Regions from separate parts of the Demequina pilifera genome, predicted to be linked through region 1. Evidence: predicted binding sites of a transcription regulator. Region 1 holds the regulator's gene; the other holds the start of a gene.

What was found. The regulator HspR, encoded in region 1, represses chaperone genes until heat shock. The targets are predictions, from matches to a motif close to AAGTTGAGTCNNNNNGACTCAACTT.
Region 2: ACNI14_RS00170 (ATP-dependent Clp protease ATP-binding subunit) is a predicted target of HspR. The motif match lies at 3,499-3,523, and genes of this name have one in related genera.

Annotation. Positions count from the first base shown of each region.
Region 1 covers NZ_JBMDTW010000003.1:280,243-290,875, reverse strand. Annotated here, with positions in the region: gene ACNI14_RS06635 (ATP-binding protein) at 1-2,469, opposite strand, end outside; gene ACNI14_RS06630 (heat shock protein transcriptional repressor HspR) at 2,682-3,107, opposite strand; gene ACNI14_RS06625 (DnaJ C-terminal domain-containing protein) at 3,174-4,145, opposite strand; gene ACNI14_RS06620 (nucleotide exchange factor GrpE) at 4,177-4,779, opposite strand; gene dnaK (molecular chaperone DnaK) at 4,845-6,728, opposite strand; gene ACNI14_RS06610 (rhodanese-like domain-containing protein) at 6,936-7,406, shown strand; gene ACNI14_RS06605 (ABC transporter ATP-binding protein) at 7,591-8,241, opposite strand; gene ACNI14_RS06600 (ABC transporter permease) at 8,238-9,881, opposite strand; gene ACNI14_RS06595 (thiamine ABC transporter substrate-binding protein) at 9,901-10,633, opposite strand, start outside.
Region 2 covers NZ_JBMDTW010000001.1:40,121-50,753, reverse strand. Annotated here, with positions in the region: gene ACNI14_RS00185 (hypothetical protein) at 1-218, shown strand, start outside; tRNA gene ACNI14_RS00180 (tRNA-Gln) at 324-398, shown strand; gene ACNI14_RS00175 (SDR family oxidoreductase) at 445-1,224, opposite strand; gene ACNI14_RS00170 (ATP-dependent Clp protease ATP-binding subunit) at 1,311-3,464, opposite strand; tRNA gene ACNI14_RS00165 (tRNA-Glu) at 3,761-3,833, shown strand; gene ACNI14_RS00160 (sigma factor) at 3,952-4,380, shown strand; gene ACNI14_RS00155 (thiol-disulfide oxidoreductase DCC family protein) at 4,352-4,819, opposite strand; gene ACNI14_RS00150 (hypothetical protein) at 4,834-5,430, opposite strand; gene ACNI14_RS00145 (glycoside hydrolase family 9 protein) at 5,584-8,892, opposite strand; gene ACNI14_RS00140 (IclR family transcriptional regulator) at 9,137-9,856, opposite strand; gene leuC (3-isopropylmalate dehydratase large subunit) at 9,907-10,633, shown strand, end outside.

The sequences.
Region 1 (10,633 bases):
GACATCGTCGCGGCTGGCGGGATCACGGACGTTCTCCGTCGCCCATGCGGCCAGCAGTTGAGCACGGATGGCGAGATCGTCCGGGTCGCACGAGGACAGCGCGGTTTCAATCCCGGCCAGCCGTTCGTGGTCGATCTCGGTGGTGCTCGACCACCACCCACGGCTATTGGCCAAGACCGCGGCCGTCAGCCTGTCCGGGTCCGCGAGCTCCGCGGCGAGACGCGCCGCCTCCAGCAGCGTCGACCTGAAGCCTGGTCGGGCGCTGTGGAGTTGAGCGCGCCCAAGGCCGATCAGCAGGTCGCACCGCTCGGCGCCTTCGCCCGGCCCGATGAGCGCGAGCGCATCGGTGAACGCCCTTTCGGCGACTGCGGGCGCACCTCGCTCGAGAGCGTCGACGCCGGCCGCACCCAGGCAGCGCGCCGCCTTGGTCGACGCGCGAGGGTCATCCGACATCCGATGGTGATGCGCGAGTTCGTGGAGCCGGTGGTGGCCGGGCCTGCTCTCGAGCACGTCCGCGATCTGAGTGTGAAGGCGGGCGCGCTCCATCGGAGGCATCGTCTCGTACAGCACGGTCCGCACGACGTCGTGGCTGAAGGCGAATCGGAGCCCGCCACTCTCGACAGGCGCGATGAGACGCGCCCGGATCATCGGATCGAGCGCGCGGTCCACGGCGTCCCGGTCCTGGTCGCAGACCCGCGCAAGGATCTCAGACTCGAACTCCGTCCCGATCACGGCCGCCCGTCGCAGCAGCGACTGCGTGCCATTCGGCAAGGCGCTCACGTGTGATTCGATGACGTCGCGCAGGCCGGGCGGCGTCTGCGGCACCTCCTGGAGTGAGGCGGGGGCGGCCGCCAGCAGTTGCCTCGCAAGCTCGACCACGAACAGCGGGTTTCCGCCCGATGCGGTCCGGACGTGGGCCTCGGCCCACGCCGGCAAGGGTGCGGGCTCGCCATGCCTGCCCACCTCGTGTGCGAGCAGCAGCCCGGTCTCGTGGTCGGTGAGCGTCTCCAACGGCACATGCGTGACGACGTCCGACTGCCGTAGGAGCTCCGGTAGGAGATCACGGGGCTCCCCCTGAGCGGCCGTGCTCGGAACGAGGTGGGGATCGCGCACAGTGACGATGATCAGCACATGAATGCCTCGGGGGCTGCGCATCAGGTGGTGGAGCAGCAGCATCGTCTGGTCGTCGGCCCACTGGAGGTCGTCGATGACCATGACGAGCGGTCGCTCCATTGCGCGAGCGGACAGCCAGGCCGCGACCGCATCCATCGAACGGTACTCAGCGTCTGCGCCCAGCGCCGTGGCGCCCGCCGCGCCCTCGGGGAAGACCTCCGCGAAGTCGGCGAGCACGCGCGTGAGCCCGGCAGCGTGCCGACGCATCTTCTCGTCGGCCCGTGCGTGCTCGTTCGTGAGAGACGCGCGCAGGATGTCCGCGAACGGCTCATACGGCGCGACGGAGTCCCGACTGCAGCGGCCGCTCAGCGACTGAGCGCCGGCGGCTCGCGCAAGCGACGCGAACTCGGCGGCCAGTCGGGTCTTTCCCACGCCGGGCTCACCGCTGAGGGTCACGACCCGCAGCCCGGCGTTGCTCTCGCGCCATGCCGATTCGACCAGCTGCAGCGCGTGGTCGCGGCCGACGAGCGATCCCTGGTCGGGGGCGCGCTCGACCCGGGGCCGTGCCGGAGGTGCGGGGGTTCCCGGATCCCCGGGAACCTCGCGACGGAGGATCGCGACGTGGAGGTCCGACAGGTCGGGCGAGGGCTCGGTTCCCAGCTCCTCGATGAAGGCCTCGCGGGCGGAGTGATACGTGGCCAGAGCCTCGCGATGGCGCTCCGCCTGATGCAGCGCGAGCATCAGCTGTCGCCAGCAGTGCTCCTGCAGCGGGTCCGCCTCGAGAGCCGTGCGCAGCTCTCCGATCACGGCCTCGCCTCGGTGGCACGCCAGCATCGCGTCGACACGGTGGGAGACGGCGCTGCGCCGCCTCTCCTCCAGCTGCAGCGCGAACGGACGCAGCCCAGTGACCGTGGCCAGGTCCCCGAGCGCGGGGCCGCGCCAGAGTGCGAGGGCCTCGTCGAGACGCGCCACCGCATCCTCGCCGCGACCCTGATCGAGCAGCGCCCGGCCGTGCTCGCTCGCCTTCAGGAACGCGCGCGCGTCAGTCGCGACGCTGTCGCGCGCCAGGCGATAGCCCGCACCATCGACGAACTCGACGTCCGCGGCGATCGTCGCGCGCAGTCGCGACACATGAGCCTGAACGGCGTGCGCGGTGTCGCGCGGAGGGTCGCCCCTCCACAGATCGTCGGCGAGCGCTTCGACGGAGACCGCGCGGCCGTCATTCAGCACAAGCCGTGCCAGGAGCGCCCGCTGCTTGCCGCCCCGCACTGGGCATTCGTGCTCGCCTACCAGCACCCGCATCGGCCCCAGCAGGAGGACGTCGGGCGTGACGCGGCGATCCGGTGAGACGCTCATCAGTCCTCGAAATCTATAGGTTGGGTGGCCGCAACTCAACCCCCAGCCGGGGCGCGCCGGTTCTCGCGGCCGCGGGCCGCGTGCGCGAGGTGCCGGCACTGCGCGAGGGGACGGTGAGGTACGCGAAGGCGCTCCCGGCGCCACGACCCGACGCGACCGCGTCGCTTGCGTGGACAGCGAGTCGGCCGTTCAGACGGTCCTGGGTGGCGGGGTCAGTCCTGACTCTCGCGGTTCACGGAGCGCCACAGCACCAAGGAGCGCCCCTCGTCCCGCCGCGCGCGATGACCGCGCTCGACGATCACGACAGAGCCCGTGGGCCCGGAGGCGAAGATGCGCGAACCCGTGTCGGCGCGCGGTCGCAGCTTCTCGACCTCGGCCTCCAAGCGGTCGACCCGCTTCTGGAGCGCCAGGATGCGTTTGATGCCTTCGAGGTTGATGCCCTCGTCCTGGCTCATTCGCTGGATCTGGCGCAGGGTCGCGACGTCTCGCAGGGAGTAGCGACGGCCGCCCCCGGGGCGTCGCCTGGGGATCACCAGGCCCAGTCGGTCGTACTGGCGCAGCGTCTGGGCGTGCATGCTCGCGAGTTCGGCGGCCGCGGAGATCTGGAAGACGGGCTCGTCGACGTCTGGCTTGTCCACGGCGCCTCCCTCCTTGGCCGCACCTGCGGTGCGATCAATCTATCGCCGATGCGCGCATCGGCCGTCCTACTTCGCCGCGTCCCGGTACAGGTCCTTGCGCGGGTCGTCCTGGGCGGTCTCCAGGGCGAAGGCCTGGAGGATCTCCTTGGCCTTGCGGCCCAGCTTGCTCGGCACCGCGACCTCGATGGTCGCGAGCAGGTCCCCCACGCCGTCCTTGGCCTGGAGCCCGCGGCCCTTGACGCGCAGCGTCTTTCCGCTGGGCGTGCCGGCGGCGACCTTGACCTTGACGCGGGTGCCGTCGAGGGTGGGCACCTCGACGGTCGCGCCGAGAGAGGCCTCGTCGAACGTGACGGGCACTTTCACGCGCAGGTTGCGGCCCTCGGCGGTGAACACCGGGTGCTTGGAGACGCGGACCGTGAGGATCAGGTCGCCCGCCGGTCCGCCGCTCTGACCTGGCCGACCCTTGCCGCGCAGGCGGATCTTCTGACCGTCTCGCACTCCTACCGGAAGACGAGTGGTGATGTCTCCGGTGGTGGTGCGCAGCGTGATGGTGGCACCCTCCGCAGCCTGGCGGAACGTCACCTCCGTCGTCGCGGCGATGTCCGTGCCCTTGACCGGCCCTCGCTGGAATCCGCCCCCGAAGAGGTTGCCCAGCATGTCCTCGAAGCCCTGAGCCCGGTACTGCTGGCCGCCCGCTCCGCCGGCGCCACCCGGACCACCGGCTCCACCGCCGAACATGCCCGAGAACACGTCCTCGAATCCGGCCCCTCCGGCGCCTCCGGCCTGGAAGCGGGGTCCGCCGCCGCCCATCGCCCGCACGGCGTCATACTGCTGGCGCTGCTTGGGGTCGGACAGCACGCCGTAGGCCTCGCCCACTTCCTTGAAGCGGTTCTCCGACGCCGTGTCCCCAGGGTGGCGGTCCGGGTGGAGATCGCGGGCGAGCTTGCGGTACGCCTTCTTGATCTGCTCCGGGCTGGCGTCTTTGGGGACGCCCAGCGCCGAATAGAAGTCCTTGCTGAACCAGTCCTGACTCGTCACTGCACGCCTCCTCTCGCCTGGTGTCGGTGGGTTACTCGGGCTGCGCGACGATCACGCGTGCGGCGCGCACCACGCGATCGCCGATCCGGTGACCGGGCTGGGCCACGTGCTGAATCGTGGGGACCTCGACCTCGGTCGACGGCTGAGACATCAGCGCCTCGTGGAGCTGGGGGTCGAACTCCTCCCCGGCCTCGCCATAGGACGACCACCCGAACCGGGCGAGCGCCTCCTCGAGCTTGGCGGCGATGGCCTTGAACGGGCCCTCGTCGAGGTCGCCGTGCTCGCGCGCACCCGCGATGTCGTCCAGCGCGGGGATCAGCGCCTCCACCATCTTCGCGGCGGCCACGTCCCCCGCGACCTCGCGGTCGCGGTCCACGCGCTTGCGGTAGTTGACGTACTCGGCCTGCAGCCGCTGCAGGTCGGCGAGGTGCGCCGCGGCCATCTGCTGGGCGCGGTCGATCGCATCGGCTGCGTCCTGCTCGTCCTTGTCGGCGTCGCCGCCTTGGGTGTCGTAGTCGGCAGCGGCGTCGTTCACGATCGCCTCAGCCTGGGCCAGCGAATCGTTGTCGTCGCCGTTCTCGGGCTCCGGGTTCTCGTCCGGGTTGTCGTCGGGCTTCTGATTATCGTCTGTCATGTGAGCCTCCGTGAGCGGCCGCGGCGACGGATGCGGGAGTGGCCCGCATCCGTCGCTTGGCGTCGCTACTTCTTGTCGTCCTCGTCGTCGACGATCTCGGCGTCAACCACATCGTCGTCGGACTCGGGAGCGGACTCCTGCCCGTCGCCGGTCGGTGTGCCTTCGGCGCCCTCGGCCCCGTCCGCACCCTCGGCCTGCTCGGCCGCGTAGACGGCCTCGCCGATCTTCTGTGCCTTCTCGACCAGGACATCGTGCTTGGCCTTGATGTCCTCGGCGTCGTCGCCCTCGAGCGCCGTCTTGACGTCGGCGATCGCGGTCTTGACCTCCTCGGCCGTCTCGGCCGGGACTTTGTCCTCGTTCTCGGAGAGGATCTTCTCCGTCGAGTACGCGAAGGTCTCGGCGTTGTTGCGGGTCTCCGCCTCCTCGCGACGCTTCTTGTCCTCGTCCGCGTGCTCCTCCGCGTCCTTGACCATCTGCTCGATGTCTTCCTTCGACAGGGCCGAGCCGCCGGTCACCGTGATCGACTGCTCCTTGCCGGTGCCGCGGTCCTTCGCGCCCACGTGCACGATGCCGTTGGCGTCGATGTCGAACGTGACCTCGATCTGGGGAACGCCGCGCGGGGCCGGCGCGATGCCGCCCAGCTCGAACGTGCCGAGCATCTTGTTGTCGCGGGCGAACTGGCGCTCACCCTGGTAGACCTGCACGAGCACCGACGGCTGGTTGTCCTCGGCGGTCGAGAAGACCTCGGACGACTTGGTGGGGATCGCGGTGTTGCGCTCGATCAGCGTGGTCATCACGCCGCCCTTGGTCTCGATGCCGAGGCTCAGGGGGGTGACGTCGATGAGCAGCACGTCCTTGCGCTCACCGGAGATGACGCCGGCCTGCAGCGCGGCACCCACGGCGACGACCTCGTCGGGGTTGACGCCCTTGTTGGCCTCCTGGCCACCGGTCAGCTCCTTGACGACGTCGGAGACCGCGGGCATGCGGGTCGAGCCGCCCACGAGCACCACGTGGTCGATGTCGGACAGCTTGATGCCGGCGTCCTTGATGACCTGCTCGAAGGGCGCCTTGGTGCGCTCGATGAGGTCCTGAGTCATCTGCTGGAACTGCGCGCGGGTGAGGCGGGTGTCCAGGTGGACGGGTCCGTTCTCGCCGATCGACAGGTACTGGAGCGAGATGTTGGTGCTGGTCGCGCTCGACAGCTCCTTCTTGGCCTGCTCTGCGGCCTCGCGCAGGCGCTGCACCGCGGACTTGTCCTTGGCGAGGTCGACGCCCTCGGAGTTCTTGACCTCCTTGATGAGGTGGTCGACGACCCTCTGGTCCCAGTCGTCGCCGCCGAGGCGGTTGTCGCCGGCGGTCGCGCGGACCTGAATGGTCGAGAACTCGTCCTCGTCCTTGCCGACCTCGAGCAGGGACACGTCGAACGTGCCGCCACCCAGGTCGAAGACCAGGATGAGCTCGTCCTCCTTGCCGCGGTCCAGCCCGTAGGCGAGCGCGGCGGCGGTGGGCTCGTTGACGATGCGCTGGACCTTGAGGCCCGCGATCTCGCCGGCGTCCTTGGTCGCCTGGCGCTCGGCGTCGTTGAAGTAGGCGGGGACCGTGATGACGGCCTCGGTGACCTTCTCGCCCAGGTACTCCTCCGCGTCGCGCTTGAGCTTGCCGAGGATGCGCGCGGAGATCTCCTGCGCGTTGTACTTCTTGTCGTCGATCTCGGTCGACCAGTCGGTGCCCATGTGGCGCTTGACGGACGCGATGGTGCGGTCCACGTTGGTGACGGCCTGGCGCTTGGCGATCTCGCCCACCAGCACCTCGCCGGTCTTCGAGAACGCGACCACTGACGGGGTGGTGCGAGCGCCCTCGGCGTTCGCGATGACGGTGGGCTCGCCGCCCTCCAGGACGGTCACCACGGAGTTCGTGGTGCCCAGGTCGATGCCTACTGCTCGTGACATTGCTGTCCTCCTTCTTCTGCGGCCTCTCCGACCGCGACGTCTGCCGGCCCGTAACTTGAGCCGCCTACGCTCAAGTATCCACGTCAGGGAAAGCCTGTCAAGCCGACGGCGCCAAAGTTGAGTCGAACCCGCTCAAGTCAGTGGCGACTCGCGCTGGTGCCACGCGACGCTCGACTGGCCGCGGTGGCCCCGAGTAGCGTCCCGATCATGACGACTCCCGCCGAGGCCGCAGCTCACTTCGCCGCCAAGCTCGCCTTCGAGACCGATCCGTCGGACGTGCACGCGGCGCTCGAGGCGCGCGACCCGTCCCTGGTGCTCGTCGACACGCGCGACCAGGTCGCCTGGGACCAGGGGCACGCCCATGGGGCCCTCCACATCCCCAAGGCGCAGCTCGCCGCGAAGATTCCCGAGGTGGCCGGTCCCGACAGCGGGATCGTCGTCTACTGCTGGGGCCCGGGGTGCAACGGCGCGACGCGGGCCGGGCTCCTGATCAGCGAACTCGGCTACGCGGTCAAGGAGATGATCGGCGGCTTCGAGTACTGGGCGCGCGAGGGGCTCCCGGTGGACCGCGTGATCGAGGTCGAGGGCCGGCGGGTCGACGTCGACGCGACCCAGGCGCCCGACCCGCTTGCGGCGCCGGCGGCTCGGGCCGGCCAGCGCATCGCCTGCGACTGCTGAGTCGCGCACGGCCCTCGAGCCACCTCGGTGGCGCTGCCTCGCTCCGACCGGCCGGATCAACTGAGCCGCGACCGCGACTTGCGTGCGTGCCCCCGCCGGGCACGCTCAGTTGATCCGGCCCGTCGGCATGGTGGCGTGGGAGGGGGCGTGCGGCATGGTGGTGTGGGAGGGGATCGGGCTCGCTCTACAGCAGCCGGCCGTCCTCCATGCGCACCACCCGGGTCGCCATGGTCGACGCCTCGTCGGGATCGTGAGTCACGACGATCGCGGTGGTCCCCGCGGCCAGCAGGATGTCGCGCACCTCCGTCGCGAGCCGGGCCCGCAGGTCGGCGTCAAGAGAGGACAGCGGCTCGTCGAGCGCGAGCAGACGCGGGCCAGGCGCGAGCGATCGCGCGAGAGCGACGCGCTGGCGCTGCCCGCCGGAGAGGTCGGTGACCGGCCGGTCCTCGTATCCCGTGAGCCCCACGGTCTCCAGCAGCCGCGCGACGCGCTCCGCACGCTCGGCCTTGGGGGTGCGCTGCATCTCGAGCCCGAATGCGACGTTGCCCGCCACCGTCCGGTGGGGGAACAGCTGACCGTCCTGGAAGATCATGCCGAAGTGGCGTCGGTGCACGGGTACGTGCGTGAGGTCCTCGCCCGCCCACAGGACGGCGCCCGATGCGGGGGGCACCGTGCCCACGACGGCACCGAGCAGGGACGACTTTCCGCATCCGGAGGGGCCCAGGAGGGCGACGATCTCGCCTCGCTCGACATGTAGCGACACCGAGTCGACCGCCACGACCGGCGGACGCCCGGGGTAGACCACCGACACGTCCCGCACATCGAGTCCCGTCACAGATCCGCTCCCACCTGGGTCCGGAGACCCTCCGATGCCATCATGACGGCTGCGGTCATCGCCGCGAGCACCACGGCGGCCGCGAAGGCCATGCCGATGTTCTCGATCCCCGGCCTGCCGAGCAGCCGGTAGATCGCCGTGGTGAGCGTGGGGTGATCCGGCCGCGCCACGAAGGTCGTGGCTCCGAACTCGCCGAGCGCGATCGCGAAGCCGAAGCCGGTCGCGAGGCCGAAGGGCCGCTTGAGCAGGGGCCAGTCCACCGCGCGCCACACCTGCCACGGAGACGCGCCGAGGGTTCCCGCCGCCGCACGCATCGACGCGGGGATGCCGCGCGCCGCCGGCACCAGGGTGCGGGCCACGAGCGGCAGCGCGACGACGGCCTGCGCGATCGGCACGAGCCACCACGACCCGCGCAGGTCCACGCCCAGCACCGAGCGATTCAGCGTCAGCAGCATGCCGAGTCCCACCACCACCGCGCTCACGCCGAGCGGCAGCATGATGATCGAGTCGAGCGCGGTCGATCGGCCGGTGCGACGCGTCAGCAGCGCGGCGACGATGAGCCCCAGGAAGGTCGCGATGGCCGCGGCCACGGTCGCGGCCATCAGGGAGTTCACCGCGGCCTGCCACATCGGCACGGGCAGCGATCCCAGCCCGGAGTCGGTGAGCAGCGCCACGTAGTGGTCCGGGCCGTGACCGTCACGCGTTCGCAGCGACCGCTCGATCAGCGCCCACAGGGGAGTGGCGAGCACGGCGGTCAGGACTGCGAGGATTCCGCCCAGCACCCAGCGGTCCCGGCTGCCGGCCAGCGGGCGGGTGCCGTCGAGCCGCTTGGTGCCCAGCGAGCGCTCGCGGCGACGTCGGGCCCACTCGGCCCCGCCCAGCGCGAGGGCGACGAACACCAGCTGCAGCACCGACAGGACGGCCGCGGCGCGCAGGTCCAGGAACTGGTTCACCTGCAGGTAGATCTCGGTCTCGATGGTCCGCACCCGAGTGCCGCCGAGCACCAGCACCACACCGAAGGATGTGGCGCAGAACAGGAACACGACGGCCGCGGCGGAGCCGATCGACGGCGCGAGCGCCGGCAGCGTGACGTGGGTGAACGCCCGGCGCCGGTCCGCGCCCAAGGTGCGGGCCGCATCGGCCGTCGAGGGGTCGAGGCTCGCCCACGTGCCCCCGACCACCCTGATCACCACCGCGACGTTGTAGAACACCAGGGCGGCGGCGATCGCGACGGGCGACTGGTCGAGACCCAGACCGCTCAGCGGCCCCGATCGCCCCAACAGCGCGGTGAAGGCCGCGGCCACCACCACGGTGGGGAGCACGAACGGAACGGCGGCCAAGGCGCGCACCACGGTCTGGCCCCGCCAGCGCAGGCGGTACAGCGCGTAGGCGCCGGGCAGCCCGAGCAGCAGCGCACCCGACGTGCCCGCCGCCGCGAGCGCGAGCGTGGTGACCACCGCATCGGCCGTGCGCGCGGACGTGACGACGCCGGCGAGGCCGGCGACGTCCAGCCCGCCGTCGAGCAGCCCCCGCCCCATGACCGCCGCGAGCGGCCACAGGAAGAACAGCCCCAGGAACGCGAGGGGCACCGCGGCGAGCGCCCACCACCCCAGTGAGTGGTGGAGCCGCAGCGCCCTCATCGCGTTCCCCGGACCGGAATCAGTCGAGGACGATCTCGGTCCAGGACTCGATCCACGCCTCGCGGTTCGCGGAGATGACCTCGGGGTCCATGGTGTGCGGCGCGTCGGCCAGCGGCGCGAACTCGGCCCACTCCGCGGGCACCTCGACCTGCGAGGAGACGGGGTAGACGTACATGTTCTCGGGCACGCTCGCCTGGAAGTCGTCGGAGAGCATCCAATCGATGACGGCCTGGCCGCCCTCGGGGTTCTCGGCGCCCTCGAGGAGCCCTGCGTACTCCACCTGCCGGAAGCACGTGTCGAGCATCGCCGCGGTGGTGGGCTCGCCGTCGACGACCTCGGACGGCGGGGACGAGGCGTAGCTCAGCACGACGGGATAGTCGCCCCCATAGTTGGGCGCGGAGAAGTCCACGAAGTACGTGTCGGACCACGACGACGTCACGCGCACGTCGTTGTCGACGAGGGTGCGCCAGTAGTCCTCCCAGCCGTCCTCGCCGAACTCGGCGACCGTGGCCAGCAGGAACGCGAGCCCCGGCGACGAGGTGGCGGGGTTGGTGACGGAGAGCACGCCGTTGTACTGGGGGTCGGCGAGGTGGCCGAGCGTGGCGGGCACCTCGGCGCCCGTCTCCTCGAACCAGCCGATGTCGTAGTTGAGGCACACGTCGGAGTAGTCGATCGCGGTGAGCGCCTGTGAGTCCGCCACGGCGTACTCGGCGGCGTCGGCCGCCGCCGGGGCCGCGGATTCGTACTCGGCG
Region 2 (10,633 bases), on a different contig from region 1:
TAGGGGACGAGGCCGCCTCGCTCGACCGGGACAGCTACCTGACGCGCACGGACGCCATCGCCTGCGGCCCCGTGACCATCAGCGCAGGGGTGAAGAATCCGTGGGGAACCACGGAGGAGCTGGCGAACGTCATGGATGCACTGGGGCCCGCCTGCAACGCTCTCATCGGGGCCGGGATCGTCGAGGGTGAGAGCCTCGCGGACGTGTACTGGGACTGACGCGCGTGCATGCGAGGTCAGTTTTGTCCGGCGGCCCGGGCACGGTAGAGTGGTTCGTCGGCCGGGCTTCTTGCTCGGCTTTGTCTCGGCCCCGGTCGGGGCCGTTGGGGTATGGTGTAATTGGCAGCACGAGTGATTCTGGTTCATTTAGTCTAGGTTCGAGTCCTGGTACCCCAGCCAGAAGAAAAGGCCCGCTACGGCGGGCCTTTTCTCGTTTCCGGGTGAGTCACCAGATCGAATCTCCGCGGATGACCACGTCGGAACCGCCGTCGACGTACACCACCTGTCCGCACAGGTGAGTGTTCTCCTCCCCGGCGAGCCAGGCGAGCAGCGTGGCGACCGCGATGGGCTCCGCGAAGCCGTTCAGCGGCATGGGCACGCCCTTGGCGATCTGCTCACGGCCCTCCTCTGTCGCGAGAATGGGCTCGACCATGGGCGTGAGAATCACCCCGGGCGCGACCGCGTTGAGCGGGATCGATGCCCCGGCCCACTCGTCGGCGGCGGCGTTGCGCCGGATCCAGCGGGCGAACGCGACCTTGGTGGACGCGTAGATGAGCTGTCCGGTCTGCTCGTCCGCTGCGAGGGTCTCGGCCCGCGCCATGGCCGCGGGTTCGTCGCCCGCCAGCATGTGGTCCACGAGCTCGGTGTCGTGGTCCATCAGGCTCGCCATCGACCCCACTCCGACCGCGCGCGGGGCGGGGGACTCGGCGAGCAACGGTCGCAGGTTCTCGAGTGTGGCGATCATGCCGAAGTAGTTCACGGCCACGGTGGCGGCAACGGGCAGTGCGAGCCCCGCGACAGCGACGATCGCGTCGACGCCGCCGCCCGCGCGCTCCTTGACGGCTTCGGCCAGCCCCTCGCGGTCGTCGGCGCTGGTGAGATCCGCGGTGATGTCCGCATCGTGCAGGTCCACACCGATCACTGTGTGCCCGCGATCCTTCAGCAATTGAGCCGTCGACTCTCCAATGCCCGAGGCGGCTCCGGTCACTACATACGTGCGCGGCATGGCGCACCTCCCTTGACTCAGGGGGACCACTTCCAGGCTAGACCCGGTGGGCGGCGGCGGCAACGGGACGAGACGGCGCCGCCCGTCTACGCGGACATCAGCACCACCTGGTCGCCATCCCAGTCCGCGCGCACCTGGTCGCCTTCGCCGACGGTGCCGTCCACGATCTCCTTGGCGAGAGCGTTCAGCACGCGGGTCTGAATCAGCCGGCGCAGGGGCCGCGCGCCGAAGGCGGGGTCGAAGCCGTCGCGTGCGAGCGATTCGCGCAGGGCGTCGGTGACGGTGAGCGCGATGTCCTTCTGCGATGCGATCCGTGCGACGGCCTTCGCGAGCTCCGTCTCGACGATGTCGCCCATCGCGGAGGGGTCGATGCGGTCGAAGATCACCACGTCGTCCAGACGGTTGAGGAACTCGGGTCGGAAGGCCTTGCGGAGCACCGCGTGGAGGTCTGCCTCGAGAGCGTCCCGGTGGACGCCGTCCCATCCCAGGACGATGTCGCTGCCGAGGTTCGACGTCATGATGAGGATGGTGTTCGCGAAGTTCACCGTGCGTCCGCGGCCGTCCGTAAGTCGACCGTCATCGAGCACCTGCAGCAGCACGTTCCACACGTCCGGGTGGGCCTTCTCGACCTCGTCGAACAGCACGATGCTGTACGGACGGCGGCGCACCGCCTCGGTGAGCTGACCGCCCTGGTCGTAGCCTACGTAGCCGGGAGGCGCACCTATGAGGCGGCTCACCGCGTGGCTCTCCATGTACTCCGACATGTCGATGCGGACCATCGCGCGCTCATCGTCGAACAGCTGCTCGGCGAGGGCTCGCGCCAGCTCGGTCTTGCCCACACCCGTGGGGCCCAGAAAGAGGAACGAGCCGATGGGCCGGTGCTCGTCCGCGAGCCCCGCGCGGGCCCGCCTGATCGCATCGGCGACGCTCGCGATCGCCCGGTGCTGGCCGACCACGCGTTCGTGAAGGCGGTCCTCCAGCTGGCCGAGCTTGGACGATTCGTCGGTCAGCAGCTTCTCCACCGGCACGCCCGTCCACTTCGCCACGACGCTGGCGATGTCCTCGCCGGTCACCTCCTCACGGAGCATGCGCTCCTCGGGGGCGATCGACTCCAACTCAGCCCGCGCATCGGCCATCTCCTTGTCCGCCGCAGGGATCTCCCCGTAGCGGATGCGGCCGGCGCGCTCGAGCTCACCGTAGCGCTCGGCGCGCTCCAGGTCTCCGCGCAACGACTCGAGACGCTCGGTCGCGGAGGAGACGCGCACGATGAGGTCCTTCTCGCGCGCCCAGCGCATATTGAGCTCGTCCGACTCGGCCTTCAGGCGCGCGATGTCGTCATCGATCTCGTCGCGACGGGCACGTGCGGCGGGGGACTTGTCCTTCGCCACCTGCGTGCGCTCGATCTCGAGCTGCATGATGCGCCGGCGCGCGCGGTCGAGCTCGATCGGCATCGAGTCGAGCTGCATCTTCAGGGCGCTGGTGGCCTCGTCGATGAGGTCGACGGCCTTGTCGGGGAGGAATCGGTCGGAGATGTAGCGGTCCGACAGCCGGGCGGAGGCGACGATCGCCTCGTCGGTGATCTTCACCCCGTGGTGGACCTCGTACTTCTCCTGGAGGCCGCGCAGGATCGCGACCGTGTCCTCGATGGACGGCTCGCCCACGTAGACGGGCTGGAAGCGCCGTTCGAGCGCGGAGTCGGTCTCGATGTGCTCGCGGTACTCGCCGAGCGTGGTGGCGCCGATCATGCGCAGCTTGCCGCGGGCGAGCATCGGCTTGAGGATGTTGCCCGCGTCGACGCTGCCGTCCGCCTTGCCGGCCCCCACGATGGTGTGGAGCTCGTCGACGAACAGCAGGATGCGGCCCTCGGCCTGCTCGACCTCGGTGAGGATGGCCTTGAGTCGCTCCTCGAACTGCCCGCGATAGGCCGCGCCCGCGACGACGGAGCTCATGGCGATCTCGATCACGCGCCGGTCCTTGAGCGAGGACGGGACGTCGCCGGCGACGATGCGCTGAGCGAGGCCCTCGACTATCGCGGTCTTGCCCACGCCGGGCTCGCCGATGAGGACGGCGTTGTTCTTGGTACGGCGCGTGAGCACCTGCATGACGCGTCGAATCTCTTCGTCGCGGCCGATGACGGGGTCAAGCGCTCCCGACTCGGCGAGAGCCGTGAAGTCCTGGCCGAACTGCTCGAGGGCGCTCGGCTGTTGTTCCGTTTGAGGGGACTGCTCGTTGCTACTCATGGCGAACCTCCTGGTGTGACACTGCGTGAACTCGAACTTGAGTCTGATGGGCTCAAGTTTACATAACGGACACTTGCCGGGCAAGAGGAGCGGGGCCGATGCGGGGGAGGGGTCCCCCGCGGGAGCGGCGGCGGTCGTGGGGCTGGGCATCGTGCGTGCGTGCCGGGGCACGGTCGCGTGGGCAATCGAGGTGGCTCAGAGCGGGTCGACAGGGGTGCACAGACGCGATTGGCGCGACGGCCCAAACATGGGCTATCATCGTGACTCGCGTCCGCCGCTGGTTGGTGGATGGCTAGGGCCCCGTTGTGTAGCGGCCTAGCACGCCGCCCTCTCACGGCGGTAGCGCGGGTTCGAATCCCGTCGGGGCTACTTTTCTTTTCTACTCACAGTTCTTGTGAGGCTTTTCCGTGCAGCGGCTGCACCCGGTCCTGCACGACCACCCCTCCCCGTGCCGCGATCTTTGCGACAGGGACGGTGGAGCGCGATCATGGTCCTCGGACAATATTTTTCTGGTGCCCTCGCGGCAGCCCGCAAGGGCTCCGTATGGGCCTGGGTCTCGATCTATCGAGACCTCCACGGCCCCTTGCACGCGTACGTCCGCGGCTCGAGCGTCGACTCGTCTGACGACGACCTTCTCCCCGAGACTTTTCTGCGGATGGCGCGCGAGATCCATCGCTTCGAGGGAGACGAGGACGACTTTCGGGCATGGGCGTTCGAAATTACCCGCCACGCCGTCGAAGCGGAGTGGCGGGCATCGGGGAGCGCTCATGCCGCTACGGACTCCGTGCACGCCTCTGACCTGGCCGCGCGCCACTGCCTGACGTCCGACGGCCGTCTGCCGCTTGGGGACCTGTCCTTGGTCGAATTGAGGGCCGTCATTCGCGGACTCAGCATGGAGCGTTGCCCGCTCCCGTAAGCTCCGCGACGTCGTCGAGGGTCGCGAGTCGCGCCCGCCACTGATCGACGAGTGCGCGCGGGGGAGTGCCGCACGACGGGTCCTCGGCGGGACGCCGGGGACGCCTCGCCGCCACGAACCGATACACCGTGTCGCGTATGCCGCGCGGGAGGGCCCTCATCGCAGCGGCCGCGCGCCACGGCCAGCCGAGGCCTGCCGCCACCGCGGCGACCGCATCGGACCGTAACTGGGGACCCCGCGCCGTCGCCACCACAAGCGTCGAGGCCGCCACCTCGGGTGGCAACCCCATGGCGCTGAGCGCCGCGCGCCCCACGGGGCCGTCGCTGCCCGCGATGAGGAATCGCCGGTCGCCGTCGCGCCTGATCAACCACGCCACGAAGCCATTGCACAGGCCGCAGTCGCCGTCGAACACGACGATGGGGCGCGGCTGCGAAGGCATGCCGTCAGGGTAGGTCACTGCCCGGGATGCGGCTTGTCGGCGCGTGTCGCCCCACGACTGGTGGGTGCCGGGACCCCGTCATTTTGAGACGCGGCCAAAGACCTCGCGAGGTGCTCCCCCCAATGCATGGCCTTCTCCTCTTGGCCGCCGAGCAGGAGGGCCCCCGGCTCCGCGGAGCCGGTGACGAGCGCGACGGTGAAGGTGTGCGGCTCGTCGAGGGGCACGTACCCCAGGGAGCCCAGCCGGGCCAGGATCGCTCGCGCCGCTCCATGTCCGAGCGGGCCGCGGATGCCGGTCTCGAAGGCCGCGCAGTGAACGCTCGAGGGACCAAGATCCTCGAGCCACTGTCGGATCGAGGGGTGGCTGACATCGGCATGCAGGCCGGGTCGACCGTAGGTCTTTGCCATCGCGGACTTGCGCGAGGCCTCGGTCGGAAGGTTCATCGCGTGAACAGGGGCGCCCGCCACCACGAGTCGCGCGTGCGCGAGAACCGCCGGGGTGGCCTTGTCCGTGGGGAGTGCGACGGCGCCGTTCCCGAGTCCCCGCGCAATGGCCCGCGCGATGGCGGCGGTATTGCCCCACAGCGACTCGTATACGACGACGGCGTCCATATCCCCGGTATACACCTTGGGGCGTTGGGTAGTGACGGACCTAAGTCCCGACTGTCGCGTGCGGGTCGAGCGAGCCAGCGCATCGGCTCTTCACACGCAACGGCGCCCGCCCCCGAGATGTCCTCGGGAGCGGGCGCCGCTGTGGTGCTTAAGTTAGCTCTCGGATGCGCGGTGGAGGAACGCCGCTATCGCATCGCGGGTGATCGGCTCGAACGGACGGAAGGTGCCGTCCGACCAGCCCTCGACGATGCCTTGCTCTGCGGCCCATTCGATGGCCTCGTAGTGCTCCGAGGTCGGCAGAACGTCCGGGAACGTGGGCACCAGGGGAGCCGTGTACTCGTCGTCTCCCATGATCCGGAACAGGAACGCCGCCATCGCGTCACGCGTGACATTCGAGAACGGACGGAAGGAGCCGTCGTCCCAGCCCTGCGCGTAGCCCGACTCGAGAAGCCAGACGATGTCCTCGTAGTGCTCCAGCGACTCAGTCACGTCGCTCGGCAGGTCGTCGCCGGGCTCCACCGGCTCACCGTCCTGCCACCGGAACAGGAACGCGGCGATCGCGTCACGGGTCGCGTTGTTGAACGGACGGAACGTGCCGTCTGCCCAACCATTGGAGATGCCCTGCTGCGACATCCACATGATGTGCTCGTAGTGCTCGAGTGACACGTCCACGTCCGAGAACGAGGGGTAGCCGATGCCGTCCGCCTGGTCGACGTCCGCCATCCACGACGCCACCCAGCTCAGCGCCGAGTTCCAGTTTACGGTGATCTCGTTGGTCGCCCACGATTGAATGTGGTCGACGTAGCACCGCTGCGGAGCGCAGTCCTGGTTGGGGTACAGGGCAGCAAACGTGGGATCCCACGTGCTGGTGGTGGTGTTGGGGCCGCCCGCAACCGAACCCGCAGGCGGGTTGGGGAGCTCGGCGTTGAGCTGGTTCGCGAACCAGCGCGAGTGCTGGTTCTGGCTGGTGACCGTGCCGTAGTCCGTGACGTAGGACCAGTTGAGCGCGTTGCGACCCAACAGGTAATCCATCGACTCGATGGCGGAGTCGGCGTATTCGCGATTGCCGGTGAGGTCGAATGCCGTGCCCAACACCACCTGGTTGTTGAGCACCGAGGCGTTGGAGCCCCACACGAAACCGTCGTCCGGCAGCGCCAGTCCGAACTCCTGGGCCTCCTGTACTGCGAGGATGCCGTCCGCACCCGCGACGACCTGAGCGCGCACCTCGCCGCGGTCGGAGAAGTCGCTTTCCACAGTCGCGAGGTTCATCTTGGCGATCGCATCGAGAGCGTCCCAGCTGAAGCCTCCCGTGGGGAACGAGTCGGCCTCGTGCACCGGCGACGCGAGCAGGAAGTCCTCGTACTCGTCCTCGCCGGTCGTCAGGAACAGCTCGGCCGCGGCCCAATAGAACTCGTCCGTCACGTCGTCGTCGTTGTAAGGACCGCCGCCGTCCGCGCCGTCAGCTGCCGGGGCGTACAGATCGGGTGTACCGAGCGCCGCCTCCCACGTCGACTCTGCCGCAGCGAGCAACTCGTCCGCGAACTCCGCGTCGTAATCCGCGAACAGTCGCGCTCCCTGCGCCGCCGTGGCGGCGACGTTGAGCGTCGCTGCCGTGGAGGGGCGGTGCAGCTCGCGCACCTGGGAGTCGTTGACCGGCATCAAGGGAAGGCCGGTCCAGCCGTCGTCGTGAATCTTGTGGTGGACCATTCCCTCGAACTGCGCACCCTCCGGGACCTGCATCGCGGTCATGAACTCGAGCTGCCAGCGGGCCTCATCGAGCACGTCCGGCACGTCGTTTCCGGTCTCGGGCAGGTTGAGCGTGCTGTCGCCAAGAGCGCCAGCCTCAGTCGCCGCGGCGGTCGTGGTGCGCTCGTAGGTGCCGAGGAGCTGCGCCGTCGAGATGCCGCCGTTCACCACGTACTTGCCGTGGTCGCCAGCGTCGTACCAGCCGCCCACCACGTCCAGCGTGTAGTCGCACGCGTCCCAGCCGTAGCTGTCCGTGTAGACCGCGGCCACGTCGGTCGCGTTCTGGCATGGCACGTCGAGGTCGCCCTTGTTCGCCACGCCGTCTGCAGGGGAGGAGACGTGGCCAGCGGCCCGTGCGTAGTCCTCGCCCACGATGCCCGCCTCGATCTCGATTCCCGAGCGGGCGAGATAGAAGTAGTTCAGGGAGTCGTAGCGAAGTTGGTCGTACGCGTCGGTGCCGATCTCGAACTCGTACGACGTCTCGCCGTCCGAGACGAGGGTGTAACTGCCGGCCGCCGTGATGTCCGAGAAGTCGATGCCGTGTACGTTCAGCCCTGCGGACTCGTCCACGCCCATCGGCTCGGTCGAACCGGAGGCGACGACTGCATCGGCGCTGTCGTGCAGTTCCCAGGCCACCGGATCCGTCTCGTCGGTGACGAGCGTGGCCTCCTTGGGGCCGTGGGAGAGGTAGCCGACCTGGTTGACCCGCACGCGCGGACCGGTCTCGGGCTCATATGCCTCGACAGTGCCGCCGCCCAGGAGCGAGGCCTCGTCCAGGCAGAACGTCCACGGCTGAGCGGAGCCGCCCAGCTGGAACGCGACCTGGAGGTTGGGGGCCTCGGGGGTCGAGGGCGTGGGCTCGTCGAGCGAGAAGCTGGTCGAGTAGGTGCCGTTGGGGGCGCTCTGAATGAGCTCCCCATAGGTGCCATAGGGCGCGCCGTTGTCGCCGACGATCGCCCGCACGGGTCCCGTTCCGGTGCCCGTGAAGCTCAACGAGTAGTCGCCGGCGGGCAGCACGTACTGGCCGGTGTCTGGGTCGAGCGAACCGACGTCGTTGTAGCCCACGATCACGTCCCAGGGGTTGGATGTGCCTCCCGGGATGCCGATGCACCACACGCCGTCGGTCACCGCCGAGTCGGTGACGTTCTCTGTCGTCCACCAAGGCTCGGATCCGTCGACAAAGTCGGTATTGCTCAGGTACTCCGTGCCCGCAGACGCCACGGAGACGTTGTCCACGCAGAACGTCCACGGGTCGCTCGCGCCGCCCACCTGGAATGCGGTCTGGAGGTCAGTCATGTCCTCCTCGAGCGTGAATGCCACTTCGTATCGCTGCAGTTCGTCGGTGAGGGGCTCCGTCACGTTCGCGAACTGTGTGTAGGGGTCATTCGGCAACTGCACGAGCCCCACAGCGGTCGGCGATCCGGCTGAGGCAGACGCCTCGAAACCGAAGACGTACTCGCCCGCAGCAAGGTTGACACCGTTCTGACCGACAATCGCGTCCCACGGGTTGGCGGTGCCGCCGGGAACGTCAACGCACAGGGCGCCCGACTCGACGGTGGCGCTGGGGGTGAGGTTTGAGGTCGTGAACCACGGATCGATTCCGGACTCGAAATCGCCGTTCGCGACGTCCGCGCTAGCCGGGGACACTCCCGCGACCATGATGGCCGCCGCCGTCGCCAGGGCGACGGAGGCGCTTCGCAACGCTGTTCTTTTCACTGTGCTCTCCTTTGAGCTCTCTGTGAGGCCGTATCTGCCTCCGCACCGCCGTCAATCGAAACGATTCGGTACATGCATCAGGATCCTAGCAAGAAACGTTTCGATGCGCACGAATCTGAGCGCTCACATTTGAGAATAGGTCATCTGCCAGGTACTTTTCCCAAGTGTTCGCGCAGGTGCGTGATCGCGCCTGCAGGCCCGCGCATCGGCCGGTCTGGGGGCCGAATGTCGAGTGGCCGATGACTTAGTGATCCGTGCGGCGCAGCACGTCGCTGAGCTGTCGCGCGGCGTCCATCACTGCCGATGCGTGGGCTGCGGCGGGATGGCCCGTGAGCCTCTCGATCGGGCCGGAGATCGACACCGCCGCGATGACGGTCCCGCCCGTGCCCCACACGGGGGCGGAGACCGAGGAGACGCCGGCCTCGCGCTCGCCCGCGCTCTCGGCGTGGCCCGCCTCGCGCACCTGGGCGAGGTCCGCTGCCGTGAAGTTCGCGTGCGCGAGCGCCTGGTGCACGCGGCCGGGCTCGTCCCACGCGAGCAGCACCTTGGCCGCCGAGCCGGCGCTCATCGTCATGGTGGTTCCCACGGGAATCGAGTCGCGCAGCCCCACGGGGCGGTCGACGGCTGCGATGCAGATGCGTTGATCGCCGTGGGGGCGGTAGAGCTGGCTCGACTCGCCCGTGCGATCGCGCAGCGTGGTGAGGACGGGAAGCGCGGCGGAGACCAGTCTGTCTTCGCCGACGGTCGCGGCGAGCTCGGAGAAGCGGCGACCCAGGATGAACGCTCCGCTGGGGTCGCGGCCCACGAGGTGGTGGTGCTCGAGGGCGAGGGCCAGGCGGTGGACCGTGGGGCGGGCGAGGTGGGTGGAGTTGACGAGTTCCGCGAGGGTCGCGGGACCCTGCTCGAGCGCGCCGAGTATCGCTGCCGTCTTGTCAACGACGCCGACGCCGCTATGCTTGTCCATAGAGCGATACTAGCGTCTCAAAATGTGAGATGTCGAGCACGGAGGTTGAGATGGGCACAACGCTGGCAGAGAAGCTGTGGGCCGACCACCTGGTCCGCAAAGGTGAGGACGGCGCGCCCGATCTCATCTATATCGACCTTCACATGTGTCACGAGGTCACGAGTCCGCAGGCCTTCGAGGGGCTGCGCCTGGCCGGCCGCGAGGTGCGCCGACCGGACCTGACCATCGCGACCGAGGACCACAACACCCCCACGCTCGACATCGACAAGCCGATCGCGGACCTCACGAGCCGCACGCAGGTCGACACACTACGCAACAACGCCCGCGAGTTCGGCGTGCGCATCCACTCGCTGGGAGACGCCGACCAGGGAATCGTCCACGTGGTGGGACCGCAGCTGGGGCTCACGATGCCCGGCATGACCGTGGTCTGCGGCGACTCGCACACGTCGACTCACGGCGCGTTCGGCGCGCTGGCGTTCGGCATCGGCACGTCCGAGGTCGAGCACGTGCTCGCCACGCAGACGCTGCCGCTCAAGGAGTTCAAGACGATGGCGATCAACGTCGACGGCGAGCTGCCCGAGGGCTCGACGGCGAAGGACATCATCCTTGCGGTCATCGCCAAGATCGGCACCGGCGGCGGTCAGGGCTACGTGCTCGAGTACCGCGGCGAGGCCATCCGGTCCTTGTCGATGGAGGCGCGGATGACCATCTGCAACATGTCCATCGAGGCCGGTGCCCGCGCGGGGCTCATCGCCCCGGACGAGACCACCTTCGAGT